DNA from 3 places in the Mycolicibacterium aromaticivorans JS19b1 genome. Region 1 is predicted to be linked to each of the others. Evidence: predicted binding sites of a transcription regulator. Region 1 holds the regulator's gene; each other region holds the start of a gene.
What was found. Region 1 encodes LexA, which represses DNA repair genes until DNA is damaged. Its sites were predicted from a motif close to CGAACANNTGTTCG; they were not measured.
Positions count from the first base shown of each region.

Region 2: Y900_RS06650 (HNH endonuclease signature motif containing protein) is a predicted target of LexA. The motif match lies at 4,982-4,995, and genes of this name have one in related genera.
Region 3: cofD (2-phospho-L-lactate transferase) is a predicted target of LexA. The motif match lies at 4,400-4,413, and genes of this name have one in related genera.

Region 1 is NZ_JALN02000001.1:520,334-526,660, reverse strand. Features, by position in the region: gene Y900_RS02530 (LGFP repeat-containing protein) at 1-1,724, shown strand, start outside; gene lexA (transcriptional repressor LexA) at 1,742-2,401, opposite strand; gene Y900_RS02520 (LysM peptidoglycan-binding domain-containing protein) at 2,615-3,097, shown strand; gene nrdR (transcriptional regulator NrdR) at 3,187-3,651, shown strand; gene Y900_RS02510 (PhzF family protein) at 3,658-4,344, opposite strand; gene Y900_RS02505 (alpha/beta fold hydrolase) at 4,368-5,414, opposite strand; gene Y900_RS02500 (proteasome assembly chaperone family protein) at 5,448-6,327, opposite strand, start outside.
Region 2 is NZ_JALN02000001.1:1,366,243-1,372,569, reverse strand. Features, by position in the region: gene Y900_RS06670 (glycerol-3-phosphate dehydrogenase/oxidase) at 1-1,190, shown strand, start outside; gene Y900_RS06665 (pseudouridine synthase) at 1,198-2,061, shown strand; gene Y900_RS06660 (DUF1269 domain-containing protein) at 2,132-2,689, shown strand; gene nei2 (endonuclease VIII Nei2) at 2,658-3,425, opposite strand; gene Y900_RS06650 (HNH endonuclease signature motif containing protein) at 3,435-4,838, opposite strand; gene Y900_RS06645 (ATP-dependent helicase) at 5,017-6,327, opposite strand, start outside.
Region 3 is NZ_JALN02000001.1:1,303,269-1,309,595, forward strand. Features, by position in the region: gene manA (mannose-6-phosphate isomerase, class I) at 1-383, opposite strand, end outside; gene Y900_RS06330 (hypothetical protein) at 391-1,467, opposite strand; gene Y900_RS06335 (phosphomannomutase/phosphoglucomutase) at 1,464-2,855, opposite strand; gene Y900_RS06340 (DUF3499 domain-containing protein) at 2,933-3,358, opposite strand; gene Y900_RS06345 (metallopeptidase family protein) at 3,521-3,943, shown strand; gene Y900_RS06350 (WhiB family transcriptional regulator) at 3,971-4,237, opposite strand; gene cofD (2-phospho-L-lactate transferase) at 4,630-5,631, shown strand; gene Y900_RS06360 (coenzyme F420-0:L-glutamate ligase) at 5,628-6,327, shown strand, end outside.

The DNA.
Region 1 (6,327 bases):
GTGCCAGCGACAAACCGGCCATCTTCTGGACACCGGCCACCGGCGCGTGGGTGGTACGCGGCGCGATCAACGCCGCGTGGGACAAGCTCGGCGGCTCGGCGGGCACGATGGGCGTCCCCACCGAGGACGAGACGTTCAACGGCACTGTGATCAGCCAGAAGTTCACCGGTGGCGAGATCTCCTATGACACGGCCGCGAAGACGTTCACCACCGTGCCACCCGAGCTCGCAGCCAACGTGGCCGGCGTCGAGGTGCCCACCGACGCGACGACGGTGATCAACCAGGCGTGGCGGGCCGCCGGGGGGCTGGCGGGACCGCTCGGTGCCCGCCAAGGACCGCAGCAGGCCCTCGGCACCGACGGCGCCACCCAGGATTACGCGGGCGGCAAGATCTTCTACTCACCGGCCACCGGCGCGCATGCGGTGACGGGCGCGATCCTGGCCAAGTACGAGGCGCAGGGCGGGCCGACCGGCGACCTGGGCTGGCCGACCGGGACCGAAGCCGACGGCGGCGCGCCCAACAGCCGGGTCAGCACCTTCGGTGCCGCCGACAAACCGGTGATCTTCTGGACGCCCGACAACGGCGCCATCGTGGTGCGCGGCGCAATCAACGCCGCCTGGGCCAAGCTGGGCGGCGCGACCGGCAAGCTCGGTGTACCGACCGGCGAGCAGAGCATCAGCGGCGACACCGTGACGCAGAAGTTCAGCGGCGGCGAAATCTCCTGGAACAAGGCCAGCAACACCTTCACCACCAAACCGCCGGAGCTCGCGGGTTCGCTGTCCGGCGTTCAGGTTCCGGCCGCCGGGCCGGCCGGCCCCGCGGGGGCCAAGTCCGGCAACGGTTTCGCCTTCCACTGGTGGTGGCTGCTGATCATCGTCCCGGTGCTGTTGCTGCTGGCCGTGATCGGCCTGGGCGTGCTGTGGCTGCAGCGCCGCCGCAGCGGCGGCGAGGAGATCGACGACGACTTCGACGACTCGGACTACGACGACGACGATCACTGGCCCAGTGAGGTCGCCGGTGAGGCTGACGCCGCGGCCGCCTCGCGCTTCTCGACGTACCCCGACGGCGGCGTTCCGCAGGTCGCCGCTGCGCCGGGCTTCGGCTGGGCGCCCACAGAAGACGAGAAGTCGCAGCCCGGACCCGAGGATGTGTTCGATGGCGACCAGGACTCCATCGACACCACGCCAACCCGCATCCCCGCCGAGGCCGCCGAAACCGGTGGGTACGAGGCAGGTGCGGCCGACGAGGTGCCTGCGGAACTCGAGTACGCCGAGATCGAGGACATCGACGACGAGTCAAGTGATTCAGGCCGCCATGCGGCGGTGAATCTTGGTGAGTCGCAATCGATGTGGCGACTCGATATGGGAGAGCTCGGCACGCCACGGCGACGTCGCGCTGCCGAGCCCGAGCCCGCCCCGGAGCCCGAGCCGGCACCGGAGGAGATCGTCGAGTCCGACGTCGTCGACGTCGAGGAAGAAGACTCCACGCAGCCGGCGGAAGTCCTGCAGTCCGACGTGCATGCCGAAGCCGCAGCCAATCGTCCGGCTATCCACCTGCCGCTCTCGGATCCGTATCAGGCGCCAGAGGGCTACGTGGTCAAGGCCAACACACATTCGGGGCTGTACTACACCCCGGACTCGGCGCTGTACGACCACACCGTGCCCGAAGTGTGGTTCGCCAGTGAGGAACTCGCGCAGGCGAACGGCTTCCACAAGGCGGAGTGAGGCTTTCGCCCCCTCCGCTAGACCTTGCGGAGAACGGTGACGACCTTGCCGAGGATCGCGGCGTCGTTACCGGGAATGGGGTCGAACGCTGGGTTGTGCGGCATCAGCCAGACCTGGCCGCTGGTGCGCTTGAACGTCTTCACCGTTGCCTCGCCGTCGATCATCGCCGCGACGATATCGCCGTTGTCGGCTACGTTCTGCTGACGGACCACGACCCAGTCGCCATCGCAGATCGCCGCGTCGATCATGGACTCACCGACGACCTTGAGCAGGAACAGCGACCCGTCGCCGACCAACTCGCGCGGTAGCGGGAACACGTCCTCGACGGCTTCCTCGGCGAGGATCGGGCCGCCTGCGGCGATGCGTCCGAGCACCGGCACGAAGGTCGGCTCGGGCAGCGCGTCCGAACCCGCGACTTCGGTGCGCACGTGGCTCACCGCATCGTCGGCTGCGCGGACGTCCACCGCGCGCGGCCGGTTGGCATCGCGGCGCAGATAGCCCTTGCGCTCCAGGGTGCGCAGCTGGTGGGCCACTGATGACGTAGACGTGAGCCCGACGGCGTCGCCGATCTCACGGATGCTGGGGGGATAGCCGCGGCTGGTGACTGAGGCGCGGATCACGTCGAGGATGGTTCGCTGCCGGTCGGTCAGCCCGGATGTCTCACTGCGCTCGCTCATGGGGCCGAATCTAGCCGGGCCCGCGTCAAAATTCAAACATTTGTTCGACCGTGTCGCGATTCGGTGTTCTCGGCGGCCGGCGGAGCAGAACTTGTCGGTGGCCGGATTTATTCTTCGAACACGCTCGCTCACATGTTCGGGTTTCGAACGGATGATCGAGTATATTTCGAACACAAGAGCGAACCGGGGCGGCCCTGAAGGAAGGACACGGACGTGACAGTCATCGATGATCGACAGGTTTACATCTCGGCACCGGTGTACCGGCGGACGGCCGGCGCGCCTGTTTCCCCTGCTCGGCGCCGTCCGGCCCGTGTTCGCGCGCACCGGCCGCACCCGGCTCGGCCGGCTGTCACGCCGATGCGGTACCCGGGCACGGGTGTCGCGTTCTCGCGGGCGTCGCACACACGCAGGCCGGTCAGCACGGCAGTCACGATCGCGCTGGCGGGAGTGGCCGCGTTGATCACGCTCTGGCTCGGTATGGTCGGCCACTTCAGCGCCACGCCTGCGGCCCCCGAGCGGATGCCGGACCAGCTCGCCGTCGTCCAGGTCCAGGCGGGGGAGACGCTGCAGCAGCTGGCCGGACGGGTCGCGCCGGATGCGCCCGCCGGACAGGTGGTGCAGCGCATCCGCGATTTGAACAAGCTCGAATCGGCGTCGCTGGACGCCGGGCAGACGCTGATCGCGCCGATCGGCTGACCGCCGTGCTGGCCGCAGCCGCTCCCGCGGAGGGCGCAGGTAGGCTCTCAGTGGTTCGACGTATCGGGCCATTGAGCGAAGGAGCGGTCATGCACTGTCCGTTCTGCCGCAACCCGGACTCTCGTGTTGTCGATTCCCGCGAGACCGACGAGGGCCAGGCCATCCGGCGTCGCCGCTCCTGTCCGGAGTGCGGCCGGCGCTTCACCACCGTGGAGACCGCGGTTCTGGCGGTCGTGAAGCGCAGCGGCGTCACCGAGCCGTTCAGTCGGGAAAAGGTCGTCAGCGGCGTTCGCCGGGCCTGCCAGGGCCGCGACGTCGACGACGACGCGCTCAATCTGCTGGCCCAACAAGTAGAGGACACGGTGCGGGCCGCCGGCTCGCCCGAGATCCCCAGCCACGAGGTCGGACTCGCCATCCTCGGCCCGCTTCGTGAACTCGACGAGGTCGCCTATCTGCGATTCGCGTCGGTGTACCGCTCGTTCAGCTCAGCCGAGGACTTCGAGCGTGAGATCGAGGCGCTGCGCGCCCACCGGTCCGTCGGCACGTCGGGCTGAGCAAGTTCAATCCAGCTGTCGCACACCGTCGCTGACCACTCGGCCGGCGATCAGCACCCACCCTTGCGCGTCCCACGTCGTGAAGATCTGCGATCCCTTGCCTTGTGTGATCGTCAGGTCGCGGCTCAGGTAATCGGTCACCCGTGCCGCCGCCGATCCGGTGGCCTCATCTTCCGGCACCCCGAGATCGGCGGCGAACATCCGCGACCGGAGGTGGCCGGCGTCGCGATCCAGCCACGCCCAGAGGTAATGCTCCGCGTCGTCGGAGTAGTCGTCCGGGTCGGCGGCCAGCAGCTCGTCCACCGAGTCCAGGTCGTGGATGGCGAACTCCGGCGACCACTCGGCCCGAACCCGGATCACCGTGCGATCGTCGTCGTAGGTGACTCCGACGATGCCGGCAGGAACCTGCAGGGTGTGAATCGGTGCGCCGCACTCCCGCAGCCACCAGGCCGCGCCGACGGTGGGGTGCCCGGCGAATGGCAATTCCGTGGCCGGAGTGAAGATGCGGGCGTGCGCGGTGGTTGACCCGTCGGTTGGCAGATCGATGAATACTGTTTCGCTGTAACCTAATTCGGTCGCAATGCGCTGGCGGTCACCGGGCGGCACGGTTGCCGCGTCGACCACGCCCAGCGGATTGCCGAAATTGCCACCTTCATCGGTGAATACCCGCAGCACGGTCACGTCGACGGTCATGATTCGACTTTACGACGCTGAAGTCAGGTGGCACTGCGCTCGTCGGCGCCCAGGGCATCGAGCACGGCGACCCGGGTGTCCAGCGACCCGGTGACCAGGCGTTCGGAGAGGCCGGTGCGAAGAAGTTCCCGCAAGGCGTCCTGGTCGTACTCGGCCGGGGCTGTCGCGTCGATGAACTTCTCGACGACCTCCACGAAACGGTCGGGGTCGTCGTGGAACGGGAAGTGGCCGGAGCGGCCGAAGATCTCGAGCTGGGAGCCGGGCATGGCGGAGTGTGCCATCCGGGCATGGCTGACCGGGATCACCGCGTCCAAGTCGCCCCAAATGAGTTGCACCGGAACGGATTCGGTGAGATAACATCGGTCCAGCATGGTGACCACCTGGCCGCGCCAGTCCACCACCGAGCGCAGTGTGCGGGTGAATGCCGACGAGGCCGTCGGCTCGGGCAGATCGGCCAGGATGCGCAGCGCGTCCGGCAGGTCGCGGCCCAGACCGGTGGAGCCGAAGACGCTGCCCAGCGCGCGGCCGGCAAGCTGCAACGCGGGCAGGACCATCGGCAGTCGCAGCAGGGCCAACGCCTCCCCGCCCAACGGGAGCGAGGCGGCCCGCAGCGCGATGTTGACCTCTTTGGTCACCCCGCCTGCGCTGACCAGGATCAGCCGCTCCACCAATTGCGGGAACTGGTAAGCGAATTGCATAGCCACGCCGCCGCCGAGTGAATGCCCGACCACGGTCACCTTGTCGAGGTCGAGCACGCTGAGCAGATCGCGCATGCCGTTGGCGTAGGCCGCCACCGAATAGTCGGCTCGCGGCTTGTCGGACTGTCCATGCCCCAGCAGGTCCGGGGCGATGACGGTGAACCGCTGGGCGAGCTTGCTGTGCACCGGATGCCACGTCGTCGAGTTGTCACCGATCCCGTGGATCAGCAGTAGCGCCGGACCCGACCCGGCCACCCGGAAGGCGCGCCGGTAGCCATGAATGGTCCGGAAGTGCAGGGTGGGCGTCACATCCCGCACCGGCTGGAGATTGGGCTTTCGCTGAGACTTCTGCTGAGTCTTCTGCTGAGTCACTGGCCAACCCTGTCATCGGTGCGGTGGACTCCGCTAGGTCTCGCCGCTGTCGTTGAAACCTTCTTTGAAGTCCTCGGCGTGCTGGGCCAGGAATTTCTCGAACTCCGCGCCCAACTCGTCGCCGCTGGGGAGTTCTTCGTCGCGTGCCAGCAGCGACCGGTTCTCTTGAGCGGCAACGAAAGCATCGTACTGTCGCTCCAGCGCGCTCACCACTTGAGCGACCTCCGCCGAGGCTTCGACCTGCTCGTCGATCTTGGTGCGGATGGCCGCGCCGGCATCGGTGAGCCCCCGCAACGGCACCTGCAGCGAAGTCAGCTTGGCGACCTGCTCAAGCAGCGCCTCGGCAGCGGGCGGAAAATCCGTTTGGGCCAGGTAATGGGGCACATGCACGGTGAAGCCGATGACTTCGTGGCCGTGCTGGGCCATCCGGTACTCCAGCAGGTTGGACACACTGCCGGGGACCTGCACCTCGCCGACCCACGGGGTGAATTCGGTGATCAGATCGCGGTTGTTGGAGTGCGCGGTCATCGTCACCGGCCGGGTGTGCGGCACGGCCATCGGGATGGTGCCCAGCCCGATGGTCTGGCGTACCCCGAGCTGCTCGGCCAGCAGCCGGACCGCGGTGACGAATCGCTCCCATTTCAGATCCGGCTCCAGCCCGGCGAGCAGCAGGAACGGTGTGCCGAGGCTGTCGCGCAGGGCGTACAGATTCAGCGCAGGATCGTCGTAGTCGGTGAAGTGATCGGTCTTGAACGTCATCAGCGGCCGGCGGGAGCGGTAATCCAGCAGTTCGTCGATCGCGAACGAGGCCACCAACTCGGTGTCCAGCTTGGCTTTGAGGTGGTCGGCAGCCAGACGAATCGCGCGGCCGGCGTCGGAGAAGCCTTCGAGAGCGTGAATCATCACCGGGCCA
Region 2 (6,327 bases), 850 kb from region 1:
CCATGACGGTTGCCCGCACCGCCGCGCACTACGGCGCAGTGGTGCGCACCTCGACCCAGGTGGTCTCGCTGCTCCGCGAGGGGGACCGGGTGGTCGGGGTGACGATCCGGGACTCCGAAGACGGTGCAGTCGAGGACGTCCGCGGTCATGTCGTGATCAACGCCACCGGGGTGTGGACCGACGAGATCCAGGCATTGAGCAAGGAGCGCGGCCGGTTTCGGGTGCGGGCATCCAAGGGCGTGCACGTCGTGGTGCCGCGGGACCGGATCGTGTCCGAGGTGGCGATCATCCTGCGTACCGAGAAGTCGGTGCTGTTCGTGATCCCGTGGGGCACGCACTGGATCATCGGCACCACCGACACCGACTGGAACCTCGACCTGGCGCACCCGGCCGCGACGAAGGCCGACATCGACTACATCCTGGGGCACGTCAACACGGTGCTCGCCACGCCGCTCACGCACGACGACATCGACGGGGTGTATGCCGGGCTGCGGCCGCTGCTGGCCGGGGAGAGCGAAGAGACGTCCAAGTTGTCGCGCGAGCACGCGGTCGCGGTGCCGTCACCGGGCCTGGTCGCCATCGCGGGCGGCAAGTACACCACGTATCGGGTGATGGCCGAGGACGCGGTGGATGCCGCCGCCGAGTACATCCCGGCGCGAGTGGCGCCGTCGATCACCGAGAAGGTGCCGTTGATGGGCGCCGACGGGTACTTCGCGCTGGTCAACCAGACCCAGAGCGTGGGCGCCGGCTACGGGCTGCATCCGTACCGGGTGCGGCACCTGCTGGACCGGTATGGCTCGCTGATCGGCGATGTGCTGGCGCTGGCCGCCGACAAGCCGGAGTTGCTCGATCCGATCACCGATGCGCCGGTCTATCTGAAGGTGGAGGCCGCCTACGCGGCGGCCGCCGAAGGGGCATTGCACCTGGAGGACATCCTGGCCCGGCGGATGCGGATCTCGATCGAGTATCCGCACCGCGGCGTGGACTGTGCCCGCGAGGTCGCCGAGGTGGTCGCGCCGATCCTCGGCTGGAGTCAGGACGATATCGACCGCGAGGTGGACACCTATCTGGCGCGGGTGGAGGCCGAGGTCCTGTCGCAGGCTCAGCCCGACGACGAGTCCGCCGATGCCCTGCGGGTGTCGGCACCCGAGGCCCGGGCCGAGATCCTCGAGCCGGTGCCCTTGAATTGACCGGGCCTTGAGGCGACCCGCTCCCTTGCCGGTGCGCGACGGACTCGGGCCGGCGCGGCTGCGGTTGCAGGGCGGCAATGTGGCCGACGAGTTCGTGCGCCGGTTCGGGCCGGACGGGCTGGCGAAGGTGCGCGACGGCGAGGTGGTCGACGCCGATGGTGCGGTGATCTCGTTGTCGACGGTCTTACCGGCCGGCGCGCACGTGTACCTCTATCGGGAGCTGCCCGACGAGGTGGTGGTGCCGTTCGACGTCCCGGTGCTCTATCGCGACGACGACATCGTGGTGGTCGACAAGCCGCACTTTCTGGCCACGATGCCGCGCGGCGGGCATGTCGCGCAGACGGCGTTGGTGCGGCTGCGTCGTTCGCTCGATCTGCCCGAGTTGAGTCCGGCGCATCGGCTGGACCGGCTGACCGCAGGGGTGTTGCTGTTAACCGTGCGGCGTGAGGTTCGCGGGGCGTATCAGACGTTGTTCGCGCGCGGGCTGGTGTCCAAGACGTACGTGGCGCGCTCCTCGGCGCCACCGCGCGTCGAGCTCCCAGTGGTGCTGCGCAGCCGAATCATCAAGCGGCGGGGTGTGTTACAGGCTGTGGAGGAGCCGGGCGAGCCGAATGCCGAGACGTTGGTGGAGGCACTGGGGGAGGGTTGGTACCAGCTGAGTCCGCGGACCGGGCGCACGCATCAGCTCAGGGTGCACATGGCGTCACTCGGTCTGCCGATCGACAACGACCCGCTCTACCCGCGGATCGTCGACGTGGCGGCCGACGACTTCTCCGCCCCGCTGCAGCTGGTGGCGCAGCGGCTGGAGTTCGTCGATCCGCTGTCCGGCGAGCCGAGGTCCTTCGTGAGCTCGGCGCAGCTGTGGTTGTAGGGACCAATGCCTTCGGGGTGGTGACCTTCGGTCACTGGTGGTTGGCTGTGAAGCGCGTGACGCTCGAAACATGGACGACGATCATGAGTTGGTGCTGGTAGCCGCATACCCTGACGTCGAGCGGGCCGCCACCGACTTCCATGAGCTGGAAAAGCGGATCAAGCACGGCTTGGAATTGCGAGCTGCGGTCTTGGTCACGAAGGACGCCGACGGACAGCCGCACGTCTTGGAGGCGCACAATCGGCACGGTCGGGTAGCCCTCGGTATGGGCGCCGGGCTGGGGATCCTGTTCGGACTGTTCCTGCCACCAGTGGGCCTGGCCGTCGTGGTTGGGGGAGCGGCAGGCGCTCTGGTGGGCGCGTTCGCCGAGCACGAGCTGCGCATCGGTTTGCAACGTGAAGTGGGTGGCGCGCTCGATGCCGGTACCGGGGTGGTCGTTGCGCTGGTCTATCCCAACGGCCGGGGACCGGTTGAGTCGACGCTGTACCGCGCCGCCGAGATGAGGTCGATCCGGATGGACCGCGCCACGATCAACAGCCTCGACGAACTGGTCGCCGATGAGATCGCGAAGATTACTCACCCACCGGCCGACCCGGTCACCGCTGGCACGACGGACACCAGTACGTGACGCGGTCGTCGTCGGAGGACTCGGCGCGGCGGATCGGGGTGCCGCAGCGCCGGCACGGCTCACCGGCCCGACCGTAGACCCAAAGGTCCTGGCCGCCTCTGCGATTTCCGGTCGTGGTGCGATTCACCCGTGTTCGGTTCGCCCACAACATGTCTCGCGCTCGGGTGACCACCCGCAGCGGATCGGGGAGGCTGCTGACGGGACTGGTGGGGAGTCGGCCGAACACGAAGCAGAGTTCGTTGGCGTACACGTTGCCGACGCCGGCGAGGTTGCGCTGATCCAGCAGGGCCGGTGCGATGGGACGGTCGGGGTCTTCGGCCAGGTTCGCCGCCGCCGCTTTTGGATCCCAGTCGTCGCCGAGGAGGTCCGGGCCCAGGTGGGCGACGGCATCTTCGTCGTGCTCCCGGTCGAGGATCTCCAGGATACCCAAGTCGATACCCAGCGCTTGAATATCCCCGGCCTCCAAAGCGATTCGGATCTTGTAGGCGTTGCGGATGGGTTTGCCTTTCGGGCCGACCCGCCACGCGCCGTCCATCTTCAGGTGCGAGTGGATGCTGGCCGGGCCCACCCGGATGAACAGGTGCTTGCCGCGACTGATCACCTCGTCGACAGTCTGGCCGGCGAGGTCCACGGTGGCGTAGCGCGGCACGCGGATATCGCACCGCGTCAGCGTTTTACCGACCAGCGCCTCGCGCAGGTTGGCCGCGGTGCGGAAGACGGTATCGCCTTCGGGCATGGTTCCAGCCTAGAAGGGCGGGGGATGGGCGGCGGCTCTCGCCTCGTTGAGTCCACGTTCCCGGCGGATCCGATCGGCTCGATCTTGGGCGCGGGTCCGGCGGCGAGCCGGCATCATCAGATCGCGTCCGGGCTGATTGTGCGCCGGGGCCTGGGGCACGTTCAGCTCCCCGGTTGGTGTGACGAACTGTGGAAAGAACAGCGCGCCGCCAGGTTTCGTGGTGTAGGTACGGCCTGACGGCGATGTCCAGATCACCGTGCCATCGGGCAACTGATGGTCTGCCCAGCCGCCAGCGCCGGCGTAGAAAGTCTTCAACAGATGATGAAGCCGACACAGCAATTTCAGGTTCGACGGGTGTGTGGGCCCGAGCGGGTACGGCACGGTGTGATCGATGTCCGTCATCGAGGCCGGACGGTCACACCCGGGGAATCGGCACGTCAGATCCCGGCAGCGGATGAACTCCGCCAGCACGGCCGAGGGCCGATACCGTGGTTCGGCGCTCAACTCCTTGCCTCCCACGACCGGGCGGAGCTTGGCGCGCTTGGCCAAGGTTCGTACGGTCTCGGCCGGAATGCCGCCATAGCCCGGCAATAGCGCCGGGGCGTCCCCTTCGCCGGCGACGGTCTTGGCCTCGGCCAGTAGGTGGATGACGATCTGCGTCGGCTCGCTGGCGCTGTCCGCGCTCGCGGGGCAGTCGCCGCATCCGCACTCGCACTGCATCGTCGGGTCGCCTGCTGACCACGCGCCCAGAGCATCGGCTCGACGCTGCCGCGCGGTCCGGGAGTCATCCCGGCACACGGTCGCTCCGAGTTGGTTCAGCCGCTGGTCAAAGGCCGCCGCGTCGGCGGCGCGGACCCGCCCCCAGATTTCCGCCAATCCGTCTGTGCCAGCGGTGATCTCGATATGGCGGTCGTCGTCGGCTGTGCGCGCGACGCGGACCGCGTCGGGATCCAGCCCGCGGACGGACCAGTCGATGACCTGATTGGTCTTCTCCCGCGAGAAGGTGTTCCACCCGGGCGCCTGTTCCGCCACCAGGGCGTCGACAGCAGCAAGCGATTCGGGATCGGTGATCAATCCGGTGCGGAACACCGCAGCGATGATGATGCGGTATTCGATTGCCCCGGAGGCGAAGGCAGCGCCGAGCTTCGGCAGCCTCTCGATCAGCTGCAAGCCGTAGTCCATCTGTGACGACGCTCGGCCCTGGCTGATTCCCAGTTCGGCAGCCACTTCGGCGGCGACTGCTTCCCAATTGTCGACGCACCACTGGGCGCGGTCGGCTGCCTCGACCGATCGCATCCGACGCTGACAGAGCCGGCCTGCTGCCAGGATTCGCTCGGCGATCGCCACGCGTTCATTGCGCTGCCCGCGGCGCATCGTATCGAGGAGATCGGCATCCGTTCGCTGTTCGAACATGTGTTCTATACTAGTCCTGGGTGCCGACAACTTTTGATCGGCAGTTTGGCAGTGTCGATACGCTCTGGCGTGATCGATTTCCAGAGCGAGGACCTGGGCACGGTCCGGTTGGACTTCAACGGTCAGGTCGATATCCGATCCATCGGACAGCTCATCGGCGCGTATGTCCTATAGCTGACTAGCGCAAGCGCAGCCCGCGGGGTGTGCGGGAGAACCCGGCGTCCACCAGTGCGTCGGCGGTGGCTTTCCGGTCGGCGTATGCACCGGCTTCCAAAACGGGTACACCGTCCAGCTTTTCGACCAGCACACCGCTGATGCGGCCACTGCTGACCAGTTCGGCCAGCGTTCCCGCCGCGGCGCGCTGCGCTTCATCGTCGGTGCTGAAGTTCAGCAGCGACCGCCCGCCGCGCTCGAGGAACCACACCAGCGCACCGTCCACCAGGATGACCAGTGCGCCGGCTTTGCGCCCGGGCCGATGGCTGGCGTCGGCGTCCGGGCGGGCCGGCCATGGCAGCGCCGCGCCATAAGGGTTGGCCGGATCGGCGGCCGCCAGCACGACCGCGCGGTAGTCGGGCCGCTCCGGATCCACGCCGTCGAGATAGGTCCGCAGCCGGTCGACCGTCGACGCGACCGCGAACTGCGCTCCGCCGAGTGACTCGACGAAGTAACCGCGCTGACACCGCCCGGCTTCCTCGAAACCGGTGAGCACCTTGTACATCGTGGCGAACCCGCCTGGCACCCCCTCGGCAGCTGCCGCGCCCTTGGTCAGCACGCCGTGGCGGTTCAGCAACAGCTCAGCTGAGAAGTGTGCGCGGACAGTCGAATCCGGCTCGCGCGCCGGCACCGCCGACCACCGACCCGCGACCGTCGAGTCCACCGAGCGGGCTTGGGCGTGCGCCACCGAATAGCGGCTCAATCGCGGCGCACGGCGCTGCCGGTGCGCCGGTGCGGCGGGTCGACGCGTACCGGGCTTGCGGCCGCCCGCCAGCATGGCGCGTACCGGCGCGAACGTGTCGCCGGTGACCCAGCCGGCCCAGATCAGCTCCCACAGAGCGGCTTTGGCGGCTTCCTCCGAGCCGCCGACCAGCTGTCGGAAGAAGAACGCGCCGCGCGCCTCGCCGGGCTCGCCCAGGACCTCGAGGATCGCGCGGTGTGCGTCGGTCACGTCGATCTCGGCGGGAGTCGCGAGCGTCAGCGGTGCGGTATCCGCGTGGTGGAACGTGATCCAGCCGTCGCTGCCCGAGATCGATCCGGCCCCTGACCAGGTGACCTCACCGGAGGCCAGCAGCTCGTCGAGCATTGCCGGTTGGTAGTCGCGCACTCGCGGACTGAACACCAGCGGTTCGACCGCCGATGCGGGGATCGGCACCCCGGCCAGCTGGTCGATCACGCTTGCCAGGCCGTCCACGCCGGACGTCGCAGAGCTGCCGACCTGCTGCCACGCAGGCAAGAAGCGGGCATACGCAGCCGTGCTGACCGGTTCGACCTG
Region 3 (6,327 bases), 780 kb from region 1:
TCGCGATAGTTGCGGATCGGTGAGGTGAGCGGCACGCCCAGACGGTCCTCGCGCACGTAACCTTCGACCGCCTGCTCGGCGCTGGGATGAGCTTGCAGCGACAGCGGCTCCTCGGCGGCCAGCACCTTCACCAGCAAGGGCAGCACGTCGCCGTAGCGGCCGCGTACCGCAGGCCCCAACTGGCCGTCCGGATCGGCTCGAACGGCGTCGAGCAACGATTTCTCGCCGTGGGCGGTCTCCAACCACGCCGGATCCCCCGGATGAGCGCCCAGCCACAGCTCTGCTTCGGGATGCGCTGTTGGCGAAGGTCTTCCGGTGAACTCCGCGATGGCTGTCCGAGATCCCCATGCGTAGGTGCGTATCGCACCACGTAGCAATTCCACTGGGACGTTATCCCCCCACCAATCTCAGATAAACCGCGGCCATCTGCAATCGGACGGCCAGCGTGGCGAGCTGTTGTTCGGCTCGCCCTGTCGGGGCCTGAACCGAGCCCCCCTCCCCGAAGTCCTGCGCCCCGACCAGATCGACGTCGTCGAAGCCACTCACCCGCGCGGCGAGCATCGCGCGTTCGGCGTCCAGGGTCAAAGCCAGCACCTTCGGGCCCCTCGACAGCGGACCGTCGAGCTCCTCGTCGTGGAACAACGCGTCCACCGGATCCCCGAATTGATGTGCGATGCCGGTACGTAACGCGACCAGCGCGTCAGCCAGTCCGGCCGCGGCGACGGCCTGGCCGGCCAGCCGCAGTAATACCGTGGCGGCGTACCGGGCCAGGCCCAGGGTGGCCGCACAATCGCCGGCGAGCACCACCTGTCTGCCGGACATCCGCTCGGCCAGTGCCTTCGCGGGATTGGTGAACACGTCACGACTTGCACTGTTGCGCAATGCCTCGGCATCGAGTTCGTCGGCGAGGGTGGCCAGATCGGTCTGCAGTGCCGGGTCGACAGCCTGCATTGTCGCGAGACCAGCTGCGAGGTAACGGCTCAGCCCGAATTCGTCGGGCGTCCGCAACCGGGGCTCGAGCACCGCGGTCCGCCCCGCCGTGGCGTCGCGCAGCGGACCCTCATACGGCGCGGCGACGACCACCCGGGCGCCACGGCGCACCGCCGTCGCCGCAGCCGACACCAGCGCCGGATCCCCGGCGTCGTCGCCGGCCACCACGAGAACGTCGAGCGGGCCGATCCAGGGCGGAGATTCGGCGGCCACCACGATCGGCTCCCCGGCGACTCCGCCGAGGGTGGCGGCCAGCATCGAGCCTGCACTCTCGGCTGCGCCGCGGGCGGCGACCCAGATGACGGTCCGCGGCCGATAGTCGGCGGCCAGCAGTGCCAATTCGCCCTCGTCGACCGCGGCTGCGGTGGCGCGCACCTGAGCGCCCGCCATCGCGGCGGCCCGCAGGAGCCCGTCACGGTCGGCTTCCAGTAGCCCCTCGGTGTCGTCGAGGTCGACGGTGGCATGCGCTGCGCTCATGGCGCCGCCCCGGCCGGCTGGGCGGCGATGTCATCGGAGACGCGGCGGACGATTTCCTCGATCTCCTGGGCGCTGCGCGCTTCGACGTTGAGGCGCAGCAGCGGTTCGGTGTTGGAGGTGCGCAGGTTGAACCAGGCCCCCTCACCGAGGTCGACCGTCACGCCGTCGAGATGGTCCAGCGAAACAGTCTGGTGCCCAAAGGCTTTCAGAACGGACTCCACGCACGCCGGCGCGTCGGCCACCCGGAAGTTGATCTCCCCGGAGGCTGCGTAGCGCTGATAATTCGCCATCAGTTCCGACAGCGGCCGGTCCTGCTCGCCCAACGCGGCGAGCACATGCAAGGCGGCCAGCATGCCGGAGTCCGCGCCCCAAAAGTCGCGGAAGTAATAGTGCGCCGAATGCTCACCGCCGAAGATCGCTCCGGTGTCGGCCATCAGCGCCTTGATGTAGGAGTGCCCGACGCGCGAGCGCACCGGCGTTCCACCCCGTTCGACGACCAACTCGGGCACCGCGCGCGAGGTGATCAGGTTGTGGATGACGGTGGCGCCGATCTCCCGGGTGAGTTCGCGGCCTGCGACCAACGCGGTGACCGCCGACGGCGAAACGGGACCGCCACGTTCGTCGACGACGAAACACCGGTCCGCGTCGCCGTCGAACGCCAGCCCGATATCGGCGCCGGTCTCCACCACGAACTTCTGCAGGTCGACCAGATTGGCCGGCTCCAGCGGATTGGCTTCGTGATTGGGGAACGAACCGTCGAGCTCAAAATACAGCGGCAGCACCGTCAGCGCCTCGATGGGGCCCAGTACGGCAGGCGTGGTGTGGCCGGCCATGCCGTTGCCTGCATCGACCGCGACCCGCAGTGGTCGCACGCCGGCGACATCGACCAGCGACCGAAGGAACTGTCCGTAGTCGGCGAGCACATCGTGATAGCGCACCTGCCCACGCGGCCCGTCATAGCCGGGAACCCCGGCGATCACTTCGTCGCGGATGATCGCCAGCCCGGTGTCCTCACCCACGGCCTTCGCCCCGGCGCGGCACAGCTTGATTCCGTTGTAGGCGGCCGGGTTATGGCTCGCGGTGAACATGGCACCCGCGCAGCCCAGGAAACCGGACGCAAAGTACAGCTGATCGGTGGAGGCCAGCCCGATCCGCACCACATCGAGACCCTGCGCGGTGACCCCGGCGGCGAACGCCTCGGCGAGCGCCGGCGAGCTTTCACGCATGTCGTACCCGATCGCGATCCGGTCGCCACCCTCATCGCGAATCAGCCGGGCGAACGCGGCGGCCACGTCGGATACGAACGCGTCGTCGATCTCCTGCCCGACCAGACCGCGCACGTCATAAGCCTTGATCACACGGCGAACCGCGTCGGCGGGCCTCGACATGACAGATCTCCTGACCGAGAGGGACTCTTGGCCGCCAGCCTATCTGTTCCGGTCCCCCGGCAAGGGCGGCTATCGGGTCAGTCGGTGGGGTCCGGCAGTACCCGCAGGTGCCCACGGCGGCGGCCGGCAGTCGTCGGTCGATGCGCAGCGGCCGGCATCATCGGAGTTCCGGTCGCGGGCGCATGCGCGGCTCCGCTGGGATCGGAGAATCCGGCGATCGGGGGCCGGGCGGGCAACTCACGGCCTTCCCGTACTGCATCGGCAAGAGCGACGAGATCGTCCTCGTCGGGGAACTCCGGCAGCGGCCCGGCGTGGCGGACCAGCTCCCAACCGCGGGGGGCAGTGATCCGGTTGGCATGAGTGATGCACAGGTCCCACGAATGCGGTTCGCGGGAGATTGCCAGTGGCCCGACGACCGCAGTCGAATCGGAGTAGACGAACGTCAGCGTCGCCACCGCATAATGGGGGCATCCAGGCCGGCAGCAGCGACGAGGAACATTCACGTCCGTGAGGCTATCGCGGTTCATTCACAGGTTGCCCGGGGACACGCGCAGCCGCCGGGCGGCCGATTCACAACCGTTACGATCACATCCGTGGCCGATTCCCGCAGCTCCCGGCGAGGTGGTCGATCCGGTGGCAGCCCGGGGTCGCGCCGGGGACGTGAGATGCGGGGCCCATTGCTGCCGCCGACGGTGCCGGGGTGGCGCAGCCGCGCAGAGCGGTTCGACATGGCGGTCCTGGAAGCCTATGAGCCGATCGAGCGGCGGTGGCAACAACGGCTCACCGGTCTCGACGTTGCCGTCGACGAGATCCCGCGCATAGCGCCGAAGGATCCGGACAGTGTGCAGTGGCCCGCTGAAGTGGTGGCCGACGGGCCGATCGCGTTGGCCCGGCTGATTCCAGCCGGCGTGGACGTTCGCGGAAATTCGACGCGCGCCCGAATTGTGCTGTTCCGCAAGCCGATCGAGCGTCGAGCCAAAGACTCGATCGATCTGACCGATCTTCTGCACGAGATTCTGGTGGCGCAGGTGGCCACCTATCTCGGGGTCGAGCCGTCGGTCATCGACCCGACCATCGACGACGACTGAGTCGGACTCGCCGACCAGCGGTCGCCGTCAGATGATGCCGCGCTTGAGGCGACGACGCTCCCGCTCGGAGAGTCCGCCCCAGATACCGAAACGCTCGTCGTTGGCCAAGGCGTACTCGAGGCACGACTCGCGGACCTCGCAGCCCAAGCAGATCCGCTTGGCCTCGCGGGTGGAACCGCCCTTCTCGGGGAAGAACGCTTCGGGATCGGTCTGCGCGCACAGCGCGCGTTCCTGCCACTGGTCTTCTTCATCGGCCGAATCCGGCGTCGCATCGATGATCGGGTCTGGCACCAAACTCAAGTGAGCGCGTGCCATTACCCCCATCGTCTGCGAACCGGTAATGGACTGCGGCAACCCCATCGTGCCGAACACGTGCTCATAGGACATTTCCGCCTCCTCACCTGGTTTCGTAGATCTTTTGCATGTCGCCCACTATTGAAGTGTGCCCAACTCGTTCGAACACTTGGTCGAATCGCGGTCTGGGACACCGAAACCGGCTGGTCCGACCGGGAAATGACACTGATGTGATTAGACACTTATGCAGTGGCCCGGTCAAGCGATTGAACCGAAATTAATACCATTTCCCTTGGATAATTCGGCGAGTCGATGCCCCGGCGTGTCATCGGCGTGACGCGATCGTGACCGCGTTGGTCGCCGAAAGGGCCGACCGCCTAGTGTCGATCGGTGTGAAGATCACCGTTCTGGTCGGCGGCGTCGGGGGTGCCCGGTTCCTGCTGGGCGTACAGCGATTGCTCGGCCTGGGCCAGTTCGCCGGCCAGATATCCGGAGCCACAGGCGATCTTGATCACACGCTGACGGCCGTGGTCAACATCGGCGACGATGCCTGGATGCACGGTGTGCGCATCTGTCCCGACCTCGACACCTGCATGTACACCTTAGGTGGAGGTATCGACCCCGAGCGAGGCTGGGGACATCGCAACGAGACGTGGCACGCGAAAGAGGAATTGGCGGCCTACGGCGTACAACCCGATTGGTTCGGCCTGGGCGACCGCGACCTCGCCACTCATCTGGTGCGCAGTCAGATGCTGCGTGCGGGATATCCCCTGTCGCAGGTGACCGAGGCGCTGTGCCACCGCTGGCAGCCGGGCGTTACGCTCCTGCCTGCCAGCGACGACCGGTGCGAAACCCACGTTGTGATCGACGATCCCGACACCGGTGACCGCAAAGCCATCCACTTTCAGGAATGGTGGGTGCGCTACCGGGCGCAGGTGCCCACACACAGTTTCGCGTTCGTGGGGTCCGAAAACGCCACTGCCGGGCCCGGTGTCGTCGACGCGATCACCGAAGCCGATGTCGTCATGCTCGCCCCCTCCAATCCGGTGGTGAGCATCGGCGCAATCCTCGCCATCCCCGGTGTTCGCGCCGCGCTGCGCTCCACACCTGCCCCGGTCGTCGGCTACTCCCCCATCATCGGCGGAAAGCCGTTGCGCGGCATGGCCGACGAATGCCTGTCGGTGATCGGCGTCGAGACCTCCTCGCACGCCGTCGCCCACCACTTCGGCGCACGCTCGGCGACCGGAATCCTCGACTACTGGCTGGTGTCCGAAGGCGATCATGCCGACGTACCGGGACTGACGGTGCACTCGATACCGCTGCTGATGTCTGATCCGGCAGCCACCGCCGACATGGTGCGCGCCGGCCTCGAATTGGCGGGGGTGGCGTCGTGAATCTTGAGCATGGCAGTGCCGCTCCCGTCGAAATCCTGCCCGTCCCCGGCCTTCCGGAGTTCCGTCCGGGCGATGATCTGGCGGCCGCCCTCGTCTCGGCAGCACCCTGGCTGCGCGACGGCGACATCGTCGTCGTCACCAGCAAGGTGATGTCCAAGTGCGAGGGCCGCATCGTCGCGGCGCCCGCGGACCCCGACGAACGAGACGCACTGCGCCGCAAGATCATCGACGATGAGGCCGTGCGGGTGCTGGCCCGCAAGGGCCGCACTTTGATCACCGAGAACCGCAACGGCATCGTGCAGGCGGCCGCGGGCGTCGACGGCTCCAACGTCGGATCCACCGAATTGGCGTTGCTGCCGGTCGATCCCGACGGCAGCGCGGCCGCGCTGCGCACGGCACTGCGCGAGCGGCTCGGCGTGAATGTCGCGGTTCTGGTCACCGACACCATGGGTCGTGCCTGGCGCAACGGCCAGACCGACGCCGCGATCGGCGCCGCCGGGCTGCCTGTGCTCTACGGATACGCCGGCGCCGTCGACCGGCACGGCAACGAGCTGGTGGTCACCGAAGTCGCCGTCGCCGACGAAATCGCCGCCGCCGCCGACCTGGTCAAGGGCAAGCTGACCGCGGTGCCCGTCGCCGTGGTCCGCGGCCTCGAGCTCGAGGACGACGGGTCCACCGCGGCGCGCCTGCTGCGCG